DNA from 4 places in the Methylobacterium sp. A49B genome. Region 1 is predicted to be linked to each of the others. Evidence: predicted binding sites of a transcription regulator. Region 1 holds the regulator's gene; each other region holds the start of a gene.

What was found. The regulator PhoB, encoded in region 1, activates phosphate uptake and scavenging genes when phosphate is short. The targets are predictions, from matches to a motif close to TGTCATNNANCTGTCAT.
Positions count from the first base shown of each region.
Region 2: a site for PhoB is predicted at 1,250-1,266, ahead of ACLBX9_RS25660 (inorganic phosphate transporter). Genes of this name have one in related genera too.
Region 3: a site for PhoB is predicted at 1,539-1,555, ahead of ACLBX9_RS08860 (Orn/Lys/Arg family decarboxylase). Genes of this name have one in related genera too.
Region 4: a site for PhoB is predicted at 1,271-1,287, ahead of ACLBX9_RS23810 (toxic anion resistance protein). Genes of this name have one in related genera too.

Region 1 covers NZ_JBKFBO010000114.1:59,964-63,168, forward strand. Annotated here, with positions in the region: gene pstB (phosphate ABC transporter ATP-binding protein PstB) at 1-499, shown strand, start outside; gene phoU (phosphate signaling complex protein PhoU) at 614-1,333, shown strand; gene phoB (phosphate regulon transcriptional regulator PhoB) at 1,521-2,216, shown strand; gene ACLBX9_RS20425 (protein-disulfide reductase DsbD family protein) at 2,223-3,205, opposite strand, start outside.
Region 2 covers NZ_JBKFBO010000127.1:14,319-17,523, reverse strand. Annotated here, with positions in the region: gene ACLBX9_RS25660 (inorganic phosphate transporter) at 1-1,196, opposite strand, end outside; gene ACLBX9_RS25655 (ceramide glucosyltransferase) at 1,448-2,596, shown strand; gene ACLBX9_RS25650 (DUF1045 domain-containing protein) at 2,621-3,205, shown strand, end outside.
Region 3 covers NZ_JBKFBO010000073.1:5,484-8,688, reverse strand. Annotated here, with positions in the region: gene ACLBX9_RS08860 (Orn/Lys/Arg family decarboxylase) at 1-1,492, opposite strand, end outside; gene ACLBX9_RS08855 (hydroxyacid dehydrogenase) at 1,786-2,766, opposite strand; gene ACLBX9_RS08850 (hypothetical protein) at 3,088-3,205, shown strand, end outside.
Region 4 covers NZ_JBKFBO010000118.1:44,752-47,956, forward strand. Annotated here, with positions in the region: gene ACLBX9_RS23805 (carbohydrate porin) at 1-1,136, opposite strand, end outside; gene ACLBX9_RS23810 (toxic anion resistance protein) at 1,435-2,529, shown strand; gene ACLBX9_RS23815 (vWA domain-containing protein) at 2,526-3,205, shown strand, end outside.

The DNA.
Region 1 (3,205 bases):
CATCGGCATGGTGTTCCAGAAGCCGACGCCGTTCCCGATGTCGATCTACGACAACGTCGCCTTCGGCCTGCGCCTCTATGAGAAGCTGCCGAAATCGGAGCTCGACGGCCGGGTGGAGGAGGCCCTGCGCAAGGCCGCCCTCTGGGACGAGGTGAAGGACAAGCTCCGGCAGCCGGGCACCGGCCTCTCCGGTGGCCAGCAGCAGCGCCTGTGCATCGCCCGCACGGTGGCGCAGGGCCCGGAGGTCATCCTGTTCGACGAGCCGACCTCGGCGCTCGACCCGATCTCCACCGGCCGGATCGAGGAGTTGATCGAGCAGCTGCGCGACGAGTTCACCATCGTGATCGTCACCCACAACATGCAGCAGGCGGCGCGCATCTCGCAATTCACCGCCTTCATGTATCTGGGGCAGCTCGTGGAATTCGGTCCGACCAACCGGATGTTCATGAACCCGACCGAGCGGCGCACGCAGGACTACATCACCGGGCGGTTCGGCTGATCGGGCCGGACGCTCCGGCGAACCATACCGGCCTTCGCCGCCGCGGCGGCGGGGCGGCGGATCCCCGCCAGCCCCCGCGGATCGCGATGCGGGGCCCTTATCGAAGGATCCACCATGCCCGGCCATATCGTCAGCTCCTACGACACTGACCTGGAGGATCTGCGTCGCTCGATCTCCGAGATGGGCGGCGTGGCCGAGAAGATGACCGCGGAGGCGACCGACGCCCTCGTGCGCCGCGACGACGGGCTCGCCCAGGCGGTGATCATCGCCGACAAGCGCCTCGACGCGCTCCAGCGGGACATCGAGGAGCGCTCCGTTCTCCTCATCGCCCGGCGCCAGCCGCTGGCGATCGACCTGCGCGAGACGATCTCGGCGATCCGCGTCTCGGGCGACCTGGAGCGGATCGGCGACCTGGCCAAGAACGTCGCCAAGCGCGTGGTGGCGATCTCCGACCACGCCCCGGCGCAGAAGATCGTGCTGGGTGTCCGCCACATGAGCGACCTCGCCGAGGGACAGCTCAAGGATGTGCTGGACGCCTATGCGAGCCGCGACATCCAGGCGGCCCACGACGTCTGGGAGCGCGACGGCGAGATCGACGCGCTGTACAATTCCCTGTTCCGCGAACTCCTGACCTACATGATGGAGGATCCGCGCAACATCTCGTTCTGCACGCATCTCCTGTTCTGCGCCAAGAACGTGGAGCGGATCGGCGACCACACGACCAACATCGCCGAGACCATCCACTACCTCGCCACCGGCGAGACCCTGGCGGGCGACCGGCCGAAGAACGATGCGTCGAACTACGCGACGGTGGAGCGCGGGCAGGCTCCGTAGTCGGGCCGCCTCGACACAGGCGCCGGGGCGCGCTCATTCCTGTGGGGCGCCGCCGGAGAATCGGTGGGTACGGGTTGAGGCTGAGCGGCGCCTCCCGCACCTTCCGCCCGGCCGCCCGCTCCGGAGGGGGCCGGCGCGTCCGCAGGCTGAACGGCGCCGCCTCGTGAACGGGTCATCGAACGTGAGCATGCAAGTCCTGATCGTCGAGGACGAGGAGGCGCTGACCACGCTGTTGCGCTACAATCTGGAGGCCGAAGGCTTCCTGGTGGACACGGCGGCGCGGGGCGACGACGCGGAGCTGCTCCTGGCCGAGCGGATCCCCGATCTGGTCCTGCTGGACTGGATGCTGCCGGGCCTCTCCGGAATCGAACTCTGCCGCCGCATCCGGGCGCGGCGCGAGACCGAACGGCTGCCGGTGATCATGCTCACCGCCCGCGGCGAAGAGGGCGACCGGATCCGGGGCCTCGGGACAGGGGCCGACGACTACATCGTCAAGCCGTTCTCCGTGCCGGAACTGCTCGCCCGGATCCGGGCGCTGCTGCGCCGGGCCAAGCCCGCCCACGTCTCGGACCGTCTGGCCGCCGGCGACCTGGAACTCGACCGCACCGGGCACCGCGTCCGCCGCGGCGGCGAGGAGCTGCATCTCGGGCCCACCGAGTTCCGGCTGCTGGAGTTCCTGATGCTGGCGCCGGGCCGGGTCTTCTCCCGCGAGCAGCTCCTCGACGGGGTCTGGGGACACGACGTCTACATCGACGAGCGCACGGTGGACGTGCATGTCGGGCGCCTGCGCAAGGCGCTGAACAGCCCGCGCCAGCCCGATCCGATCCGCACGGTCCGCGGTTCCGGATACGCCTTCGACGAGACCTTCGCGCTGGAGGCGTAGCCCCGCTCAGCGGGCGAGCGCCGCGCTCCGGCCCGCGCCAGCCGGCACCGCCTCCAGGGCCGCCAGGACCGTCCCCTCGGTGAGGATCTGCGGCAGCACCTGCGGCGTCCCGCTGCCGCTGTAGAGCAGGTAGAGCGGCACGCCGCTGCGCCCGTGCTTCTCCAGAAGGCGGGTGATCTCGGGGTTCTGGTTGGTCCAGTCACCCTTCATGTAGGTCACGTCGCGCTCGGCCATCGCGGCCCGCACGGCCCTGGTGTTCAGCGAGGTCGCCTCGTTCACCGCGCAGGTGATGCACCACGCCGCGGTCATGTCCACGAAGACGGGGCGACGGGCCTCCACCAGGGCGTCGAGGCGGGCCTGGGTGAACGGCTCGACGCCGTCGGCGGCGGCCTGTGCGATCGGCGCGGCGCGGTCCCGCGGAAGCGTCGCGGCGACGGCCCCGACGGCGGCCAGCGCCAGGATTGCGGCGGCCTGCGCGATCCGCGAGGTCCGGGGTCCGGCGTGCCCGTGCTCCCAGGCCCAGGCGGCGAAGCCCACCAGCACGAGGCCGATCAGGGCCGCCAGGAGGCCGCGCGGATCGACCTGCTGTGCCAGCACCCAGACAAGCCACGCCACGGTGGCGTAGACCGGGAAGGCCAGGACCTGCTTGAGCGTCTCCATCCAGGCGCCCGGCCGCGGCAGCGCCCGCAGGGCCGGCGGCCAGAGGGTCAGGACCAGGAAGGGCAGGGCGAGGCCGAGGCCCAGGCTCGCGAAGACCGTGAGCGCCACGGCGGCGTTCTGGGTCAGGGCGAAGCCCACCGCCGAGCCCATGAACGGCGCCGTGCAGGGTGTCGCCACCAGGGTGGCAAGGACGCCCGTGAAGAAGGAGCCGCTCAGGCCGGGGCGCCGGGCGAGGCCGTCGCCGATGCCCGCGAGCCGGCCGCCGACATGGACCACGCCGGACAGGCTCAGGCCCATGGCGAAGAGCAGGTAGGCGAGCCCCGCCACCA
Region 2 (3,205 bases), on a different contig from region 1:
GCGCCCGGGAGCAGCCGCACCGCGTCCGCGGCGAGGTACATGTCGCTGCGCAGGTTCTGCGTCTGGGCGGCCGGCACGGTGCGGATCGCGCCGTAATTCTTCACGCTGGCGGCGATGTCGTTCGAGAGCGCCGCGAGGGCGGCGTAGACCGGCGGCTGATTGAGGTCCTTGGATTTCAGCGCCTCCGTGACGGTCCGGCGCGCCTGCGCGGCCTCGGGCTGCGGCGTGCCGGCGGCCCGGGCGGAGAAGATCTGGCTCGCCGCCGTCGAGGCCTGCACGAAGGCGGGGGTCGTGTCGTCCGCCATGGTGCGGTTCAGCGCGTAGGCGGTCGGGGCGGCGCCGATCAGGATCAGCATGATCAGGCCCATGCCCTTCTGCCCGTCGTTGCCGCCGTGGAAGAAGGAGACCAGCGTGCAGGTGAGGATCAGCAGGCCGCGGATCCAGAGCGGCGGGGGCGTATCACCCTTGGGGGCCTCGTAGAGATCCTTCCGGCGCACCGCGAATTTCAGGGCGAGCAGCAGCAGGGCCGCCAGCACAAAGCCGCAGACCGGGGAGAACAGCAGCGCCTTGAACACGTTGAGCGCCTGATTCCAGTCGACGCCCGCGGTGCCGTCGCCGCCGTTCATCAGCTGGTTGGCGAGGCCGACGCCGAGCACAGAGCCGATCAGTGCGTGGGACGAGGAGTTCGGCAGGCCGAAGGCCCAGGTCCCGAGATTCCAGAGGATCGCGGCCAGGAGCAGCGCGAAGATCATCGCGTAGCCGGCTCCCGATCCGACATTCAGGATCAGCTCCACCGGAAGCAGCGTCACGATGGCGTAGGCCACGGCGCCGGAGGAGAGCATCACGCCGAGGAAGTTGAAGAAGCCGGACCACACCACCGCCACGAGCGGCGGCATGGAGTGCGTGTAGATCACCGTGGCGACCGCGTTGGCGGTATCGTGGAAGCCGTTCACGAACTCGAAGGCCAGCGCGATCAGCAGGGCGAGCCCCAGGAGCGCGAAGGCGCCGTAGGCCAGCGGCGCCTCGCCGACCGCGTTCATGTCGGCGATGAGGCTCACGACCGCGTAGCCGAGCCCCGCCACCAGCACGAGCAGGAAGGCGACGACGCCCCCCAGGTGCATCCCGTGGTCGAGCCGGGGGCCGCCTCCGGGCCGGCCTCGCGCGAGGCCCGAGGGCATGACGGCGGAATCGGACATGCAGCCTCGCGCGGAATCAAATCTGATGGTGAAGGCGGGATTAAAATGCGCGCATGACGGTCCGGTGACGCAACGCCCCGTTGTCCGCCTGGAATCAGCATTCGGCCCGCGGGATTCCGACGAAGGCCATCAACGGTCACGCGCTCCCCTCGCGACCGCCGCATCCGCCGCCGCGGCAGGCCGGCTGTCACACGACTGACGCGGTCCGGCCGCTAGCGACCGGGCCGCGCGACGGCCAACGAGAGACCCGCATGAGTGACGCCCTGGTTCCGGCCCTGTCGTTCGGTTTGCTCCTGGCCCTCGTCCAGATCGGCAGCATCGTCATCGCGGGGCGGCGCCTGGGCCGGATCGACGGGCCGTCGCGGTTCCCGGCGGGGGCCCCGGTCTCGCTGGTGCGGCCGCTCCACGGGTTGGAGGCCTACAGCGAGGAGATGCTCACCCGCAGCTTCCGCCTCGATTACCCGGCTTACGAGCTGATTTTCTGCGTTGCCGATCCGGGCGACCCGATCGTGCCGACGGTGCGGCGCCTGATCGCCGCCCACCCGCACGTGCCCGCCCGCCTGATCGTCGGCGACGAGCGGATCAGCGAGAACCCCAAGCTGAACAACTGCCTGCGCGGCTGGCGCGCCGCCGCCCACGAGTGGGTGGTCCTGGCCGATTCCAACGTGGCGATGCCGCCGGACTACCTCCAGCGCCTTCAGGCGGCGTGGCGGGACGACACCGGCCTGGTCTGCTCGACGCCGGCCGGCGCACGCCCCGGAAGCTTCATGGCCGAGGTGGAGTGCGCCTTCCTCAATTCCCTGCAGGCGCGCTGGCAATACGCCGCCGAGGCCTTCGGTCTCGGCTTCGCGCAGGGCAAGAGCATGCTGTGGCACAAGCCGTTCCTGGATCGGCGGGGCGGCCTCCAGGCCCTCGCCGCCGAGATCGCCGAGGACGCGGCCGCCACCAAGCTCGTGCGTGCCGCCGGCAAGCGCGTCCACCTTGTGGCGAGTCCGTTCGAGCAGCCGCTCGGGCCGCGCTGCCTCCGGGAGGTCTGGGCGCGGCAGCTCCGCTGGGCGCGGCTGCGGCGGGTGACCTTCCCGTTGTTCTTCGCCCCGGAGATCGGCAGCGGCGTCCTGCTGCCGGCGCTGCTGGTGGCCCTCTGGGCCGGCAGCCTGACGGGACTCGCGAGCGCTGCGGTGCTGGCCGGCCTGTGCTATGGCGCCGAGGACCGGCTCGCCGCCCGCGCGGGCTGGCACCGTTCGCCGCGGATGCTGGCGGCCTTCCTGGTGCGCGACGCCCTAATCCCGGCGATCTGGCTGGGCGCCTGGGTCCAGAGCGCCATCGTGTGGCGCGGCAACGCCATGGATGTGCGCCCGCGCCGGGCGGCCGATGACCGTCCCTACGCGCGGTCGGCCTGACCGCGGCACCCCGGAGGCCGAGACGTGACCCGCCGCTACGCCCTGTACTGGCTGCCCGCCCCGGGCTCCCGCCTCGAAGCCTTCGGCCGGGCCGTGCTCGGCTACGACACCGTCTCGGGGGAGGCGGTGGCGCATCCGGCGGATCTGAGCGGCCTCGCCGCCGTCACCGGGGGAGCCCGGGTCTACGGCTTCCACGCTACCCTCAAGGCGCCGCTGCGCCTCGCCGCCGGCGGCACGGAGGCCGACCTCGTCGGCGCTGCCCGGGACCTCGCGGCCGCGCACCCGCCGGTGGCCGTCGGCCCCTTGCGGGTCGCGGCGCTCGGGCCGTTCCTCGCCCTCGTGCCGGAGGCCCCGCCGACGTCGCTCGGCCTGCTGGCCGCCGAGTGCGTGGCGGCCCTCGACCCGTTCCGCGCGCCGCTCACCGAGGCCGAGCGGGCGAAACGCCGCCCGGACCGCCTCGACGCGCGCGGACGGGCGCTGCTCGACCGTTGGGGCTATCCGTTCGTCTTCGAGGCTTTCCGGTTCCACATGACACTGACCGACGCCCTGCCGGAGGCCGAGCGCGAGACCTGGCTCGCGCGCCTGTCCGAGGCCTATGCCGCCACCGCG
Region 3 (3,205 bases), on a different contig from region 1:
GCACGAAGGGGTCGAAGAACCAGCGCCGGGCGGGGTCGCGCTCGTTCTCCTCGAATTCCCGCCGGATCGCCCGGACCTTCTTGCGCCACTCGATCCCGAGCCGGATCGTGTCGTCCCACAGGATCATGCCCGAGCGCCCCTTCATCATCTGGGCGCCGACGTCGAGGGAGGCGAACAGGGGATAGAAGGGTGACGTGGAGGCGTGGACCAGAAAGCTCTCGTTGAGCCGCTTGTGCTCGACCCGCCGGGTCTGGCCACGGATGTGCACGTCCCGGGTGTGGATCTGCGAGGCCTGGGAGAAGCTCGCGAGCTGCTTGTGGGTCGATTGCGTGGCGACGATGCCGGGCGAGGTCTCGTCGAGGCCGGTCAGCCCCATGGCGAAGCGGCGGGCGTAGAGCGGGTGGAACTTCATGAAGCCCGCCCAGGCCTCGTCGAACAGGATGTAGTCGCAGAGGTGGCCGATCTTCTCCAGGATCTCCTGGGCGTCGTAGATCGTGCCGTCGTAGGTGCATTGCTCGATCACCGCGACGCGGAACGGCCGCTCCCGCCGCCACGCCTCCGGGTCGGTCACGAGCGGGTTGCGGCGGATCTTCTCGCGGATCCGGGTCTCGTCGAGGGCCTCGTGGAAGATCGGCCCGATCAGCCCGTAGGCGTTGCGATCGGTTTCCAGAAAAATCGGGATGCCGCCGCCGAGGAACAGGGCGCCGTGATGGGCCGCCTTGTGGTTGTTGCGGTCGAACAGGACGAGGTCGTCCTCCGCCACCAGGGAGGACAGGACGATCTTGTTGGAGGCCGAGGTGCCGTTGAGGACGAAATAGGTCTTCTCCGCCCCGAAGATCCGGGCCGCCTCCTTCTGGGCCTTCAGGGCCGGGCCCTCATGGGTCAAGAGGTCGCCGAGATCGAGGACCGAGTTGTCGAGGTCGTCGCGGAAGATGGCCTCGCCGAGGTGTTCCACGAAGATCCGCCCGATCGGGGACCGGTTGTAGAAAATGCCGCCGTTGTGGCCCGGGCAGGTCCAGAGCTGGTTGCCCTTCTCGGCGTAGTCGACCAGCGCGCCGAAGAACGGGGTCTTCAACGTCTCGGCATATTGCGTGACCCGGCTGACGAGGCCGCGGGCGATGAATTCCGGCGTCTCCTCGGCGAGGAAGATGTAGCCGTCGATGAAGTCGAGCAGCTCGACCGGGATGTCCTCCAGCCGCTTGCGGCGGACCATGATGACGATCGGCATCTCCAGGCCGCGCTTCCTCATCATGTCGATGAGGGCGGCGGCCTTGCCGTCGAGGCCGCGCTTGCCCCAGTCGACCACGAGGCAGCCCACCGCCGCGTCGGTCTGAACCGCGATGGCCGCGTCCTCGACGCGCCGGGCGCGCACCACCTCGAAGCCGCGCTGCTCCACGGCCGCCACGATCTGGTTGACGCGCGCGCCTTCCAGATCGTCCGGATCGAAGGCCGGGGCGCACATCAGGACCGTGAAGCGACGGTGGAAGTCCATGGAGTCCTCTTGGCCGGAACGCAGCGGGTCGCTTTCCGGCCCGTCTGCGACGATTGCATGACACAGCGCGCGGCGGGCAGCCGGGGTGCGGACGAAAGGGCGTGATCCGCGGGGTCGAAGACGCTTGAACACCCCGCCCACCTGCACCCTCATCCTGAGGTGCTGCAGCGACGCGGAAGCCTGGAAGGAGGGGTCCAGAAAGTGCTGCGATGCCTGGAGCCTTCCGTCGAGGCCCGCTGGCGCGGGCACCTCAGGATGAGGGGGTCGTCGGGAAGCCGATCGCAGGGCGCCCGTCACACCCCGCGCCGCCGCTCCCAGACATCCGGATTGACCAGCCCGCCCGGCCGCCGGCCGGCCAGCACGTCGACCACGCGGGTCGCGGCGGTCTCGGCGGTGCGGATCAGGGCCGCCTCGGTGGAGCCGCCGACATGGGGTGTCAGGATCGCGCGCTCCTGGCGGGCGAGGGGATGCTCGGGGGGCAGCGGCTCCTGCGCGAAGACGTCGAGCCCGGCCCCCGCGATCGTGCCGGCCTCCAGGGCCTCGATCAGGGCGGCCTCGTCGATGAGGCCGCCGCGGCTGGTGTTGATCAGGAACGCCTCCCGCTTCATCCGGGCGAGCTGATCCCGGCCGATCAGCCCGCGGGTGCCCGGCGTCAGCGGCACGTGCAGGGAGACGATGTCGGCCTCGGCCAGGAGGGCGTCCACCGAGGCGGCCCGCAGAGCGCCGGCATTGGCGAAGTCGGCATCGGGACGGCTCGGCCCGTAGGCCAGGACCCGCAGGCCCAGGGCGGCGCCGAGCCGGGCGGTGGCCTGTCCGATTGCCCCAAAGCCGACGAGGCCCAGCGTCAGCCCGGCGAGCTCGACGAGGCGGGCGGTGAACTTGAAGCTGTCGTCGCCGCGTCGGACCGAGCGGTCGGCCCCGGGCAGGGCCTTGGCCAGGGCGAAGATCAGCGCGAGCGTCTGCTCGGCCACCGACACGGCATTGGCGCCCGGCGTGTTGACCACCACGATCCCGGCCCCGGTGGCCTCCGCCTTGGCCACGTGGTCGGTGCCGGTGCCGTGCACGCCGATCACCCGCAAGGCGGGGGCCGCCGCGATGGCGCGGGCCGGGAAGCCGGTGTTGCGGGTGATGACGGCGACGCAGCCGGCGACCTCGCGGGCCAGGGTCTCGGCGTCTGTGCCGCTGGCTGGGCGCGGCTCCAGCCCCGCGGCCCGCAGCCGGTCGAGACCCGCCGCGTGGATCGGCTGGACGATGAGGCACGGACCGGTGATCACGGGAGGGGAAGCCTCTGCAGGGGGGAGGATCGAGGGGCAAGCCGCTTGCCGCGACCCTCTTGGGCGCTCCGCGCCGCACTGGCAACCGCACGGTGCGTGGGTGAGGTCCGGCCGGGCTCGATCGGTGGCCCTCAGCGCGGCCTTGCATTGCGGCGGTCCAGCAGGCTGAAGCGGCGGTGCAGGCCCAATGTTTCCCGTGAAACATTGCGTTAACCCAGCGCGCCCGACGCCGAGCTCGTCCGCTTCCGCGATCCGCGACCGCGCCGCTGTTGCATCGGTACAGTCGCGACGCGATCCCCGGCGGGTTACCACCGGTCCGGCATGACCACATCGATTTGGCGCGATCGACGCAATGACCTGGCCCGGGCGCGGCTGGAGCGGGCTCGCCCGCCCGTCTTCCCGGGGGCGGTCCTGCAGCACGCCCTGGCACGGCCGCTGA
Region 4 (3,205 bases), on a different contig from region 1:
GCGCCATCGTTGGGATCGTCCGGCTCCTGATAGATCGTCTGGTCGATCACGCCGTAGAGGCCATAATCACCGCTGACCCGTCGACCGAGGCCGGTCAACGGGTCGGGCGTGAGCGCATCGACTCGGCCGAAACGGTGCCAGCCTCCCAGCGTCACGGTGCCTGGTCGGCCTGCGTCTCCGGGGCGGGCATTGTAGGCGTACGAGACCTCCGCGATGGCGAGCGGCGGGTCGGAAACGGGAAAGCGGGTGCCGTTCGGGTTGCGTCGCTGTGGGTCGATCCCCGAGCGCGGATTGCCGCCGCCGGGCGTGCCGTCGATCAGGCTGGCCTGGAACGAGAACTCGCGGGTTGGCACGTATTTCAGCCGGACGGTCGGTGCCGAGAGCGGATAGGCCGGTCCGCCATCGGTCATGTTGGCGGCGAAGATCGCCGGCCAGCCGAAGGTGCCGTTGGTGAACAGGATGCTGGTCTGGCTCACCATGTACTCGGTGTCGGCCGAGAGCTGGCCGACGCGGAGGAACAGCCGGTCGTCGAACAGGCTCTGCTCCAGCCACAGTTCCGAGAGACGCGAGGCCGGCAGGGCCTCGATCTCGCTGATGGTCATGAGGTTGCCCACCCGGCTACGGGAGGTCCCGCTCCCCTGGATCTGGTAGACCGTGGCGTGGGCCGCAGCCCCTTTCCAACCGGCCAGGGTGTCGAGATCGACGTCGACGTCGAGATCGAGGAGCGTCAGGCCCGTGGAACCCCGACGCAGGCCGCCGCGCAGGTTGCGGTAGGTCTCGGCCACCGTGATGAGGCCGAAGGTGATCCCGTGCCGCTCGAGGAAGGCGCGGTAGCCGCCGGGATCACCAGCAGCCCCCAGCAGGGGCTGGAACGAGGTCGTCACCTCCGCGGCCCGGCCTGCCGAGAAGACCGGCTGCGCGACCGAAGTCTGCGGATCGCCGCCCGCACCGGTGGGCGAGCCGATGGCAAGCCCTTCGGCCGCGACCCGGTCGACCGTGGCCTGCACCTCGGCCGGCTCGGTCTGGGCTTCGGCGAGGTTCGGCTGCAGCCAGAGGCCGAGCGCGGCCAGAGTTCCGAGGATGGTGCGGGAGGCGGAACGCACCTCGGCCTCCAAGACCAGTGAAGCACCGAGCATCGGCACAGCTTTATCACCGTTCGACGACACCTTGCCGCGGCCGGCCGATCCAGCTTGGGATGGCGCCGAAAAGGCTGCAATCCGCCGAAACGCATCGCACGAGTTCGCCGGGATCCGGGACCGGGGCCGAAGACTGTCATCGAATCGTCATCGATCGCCACATCATCGTGCCGACGCCGCCAGCTGCCCAGGACCCGGGCGGTTCGCCGGCGTCGTGGACATGCCCTCACGAGGCGCGGGCGGCCGATGCAACTGGCCTTGCTGCTGATCCCGGGGTTTGAAAAAAGGTGGCCGGCCGATGCGTCAATCGGAGGAAGGCACGGGCAGCGCCGTCTCGTCCAGCGCCGCTGCGGCACTTGGGAACGCCGCTGATCCCGACCTCGTCCAGCGCATCCGCCAGGAGATCCGGCTCGACGATCGCTCGGCGCTGACGACTTACGGCGATCAGGCCCAGCGCGGCGTCGCCACCTTCGCCGACACGATCCTGCGCGATACCCTGAACAAGGATTCAGGCCCGGTCGGCGCGTTGCTCTCCGATCTGATCGCGAAGGTGAACAGCCTCGATCCGGCCTCGCTCGGCAAGGCGGGTTTGCTGGAGCGGCTTTGGGGCGGCGCGAAGGTCCGGGTGCTGCGCTTCCGGGAGAGGTTCTCCTCCCTCGCCGCGCAGGTCGATCGCATCGCCCTGGACCTCGAACGCCGCAGCGACGCCCTCCGTCGCGACATCGCGATGCTCGACGGCCTGTTCGAGCGGAATCTCGCGCAGATGCGCGAGCTCGAAGCCTATATCGTCGCCGGCACCCAGATCATCGAGGAGGTCCGCCGGGAGCGGCTACCCGCCCTGGAGGCGCAGGCACGCGCGGCCGGGGACGGCGTCGAAGGTCAACTCGCCGCGCAGAAGGCCTCCGACCTCGCGCAGAGCGTCGAGCGCCTGGAACGGAAGGTCCACGATCTCAAGCTCAGCCGTATGATCGCCCTGCAGACCATGCCGCAGATCCGGCTGGTCCAGAACGGCGACGCTGCCCTGGTGGAGAAACTGCAATCCTCCATCGCGACCACGATCCCGACCTGGAAGAACGGCATGACGATCGCGCTGGCCCTGCACCGGCAGGACGCAGCGCTGAAGCTCCAGCGGGAGGTCTCCGACACGACGAACGCGCTCCTGAAGGCCAATGCCGAGCGGCTGCGGCAGGGCACCGCCGGGATCAAGCGGGAGGTTCAGCGCGGCATCGTCGACATCGAGACCCTGAGCCACGTCAACCGGCAATTCGTCGAGACCGTCAACGAGGTTCTGGCGATCCAGCGCGATGGACAAGCCAAGCGGCGCGCCGCCGAGGCGGAGCTGACCCGCATCGAGGACGAGCTGAAGCGCACACTGCTGGGGCAGTCCGCGTGAGAGGCCGCCTCCGCTGCGTTTCGGCCGCGATCCTCCTGGCCGTCCTCGGAGCCTGCAGCGGCAGCCCGCCCCTGGACTTCGTGATCGCCTCCGGCTCCGAGAACCGCACGCTGGAACCCATCGTCCAGGACTTCTGTCGCGCGAGGGGCGCAGCCTGCCGCTTCGACTATCAGGGCTCCCTCGATATCGGCCTCGCGCTGGCCGATGCGGCGCCGGCCTTCGACGCGGTCTGGCCGGCCAACGCCATCTGGATCGAGATGTTCGACCGCGACAAGCGGGTGCGCGACCTGACGCCGGTCGCCCGTTCCCCGGTGATCCTGGGCCTGCGCCGGAGCAAGGCCGAAGCCCTCGGCTGGGTCGGGCGGCCGGTCTCGACCGGCGACATCGTCGCGGCGGTGAAGGCTGGCTCGCTGACCTACCTCGCCAGTTCGGCGACCCAATCGAATTCGGGGGCGGGCGCCTACCTGGCGATGCTCTCGGCGGCGCTCGGCTCGCCAGACGCGATCACGCTCGCTGACCTCAAGAAGCCGGGCGTCCAGGACACCGTGAAGACCCTGCTCGCCGGGACCGCCCGCACGGCCGGATCGAGCGCGTGGCTCTCCGATCTCTACCTGAAGAGCCAGGAACGCGGCGTCGCCTACGACGGCATGTGGAACTACGAGGCCGTGCTCGCCGA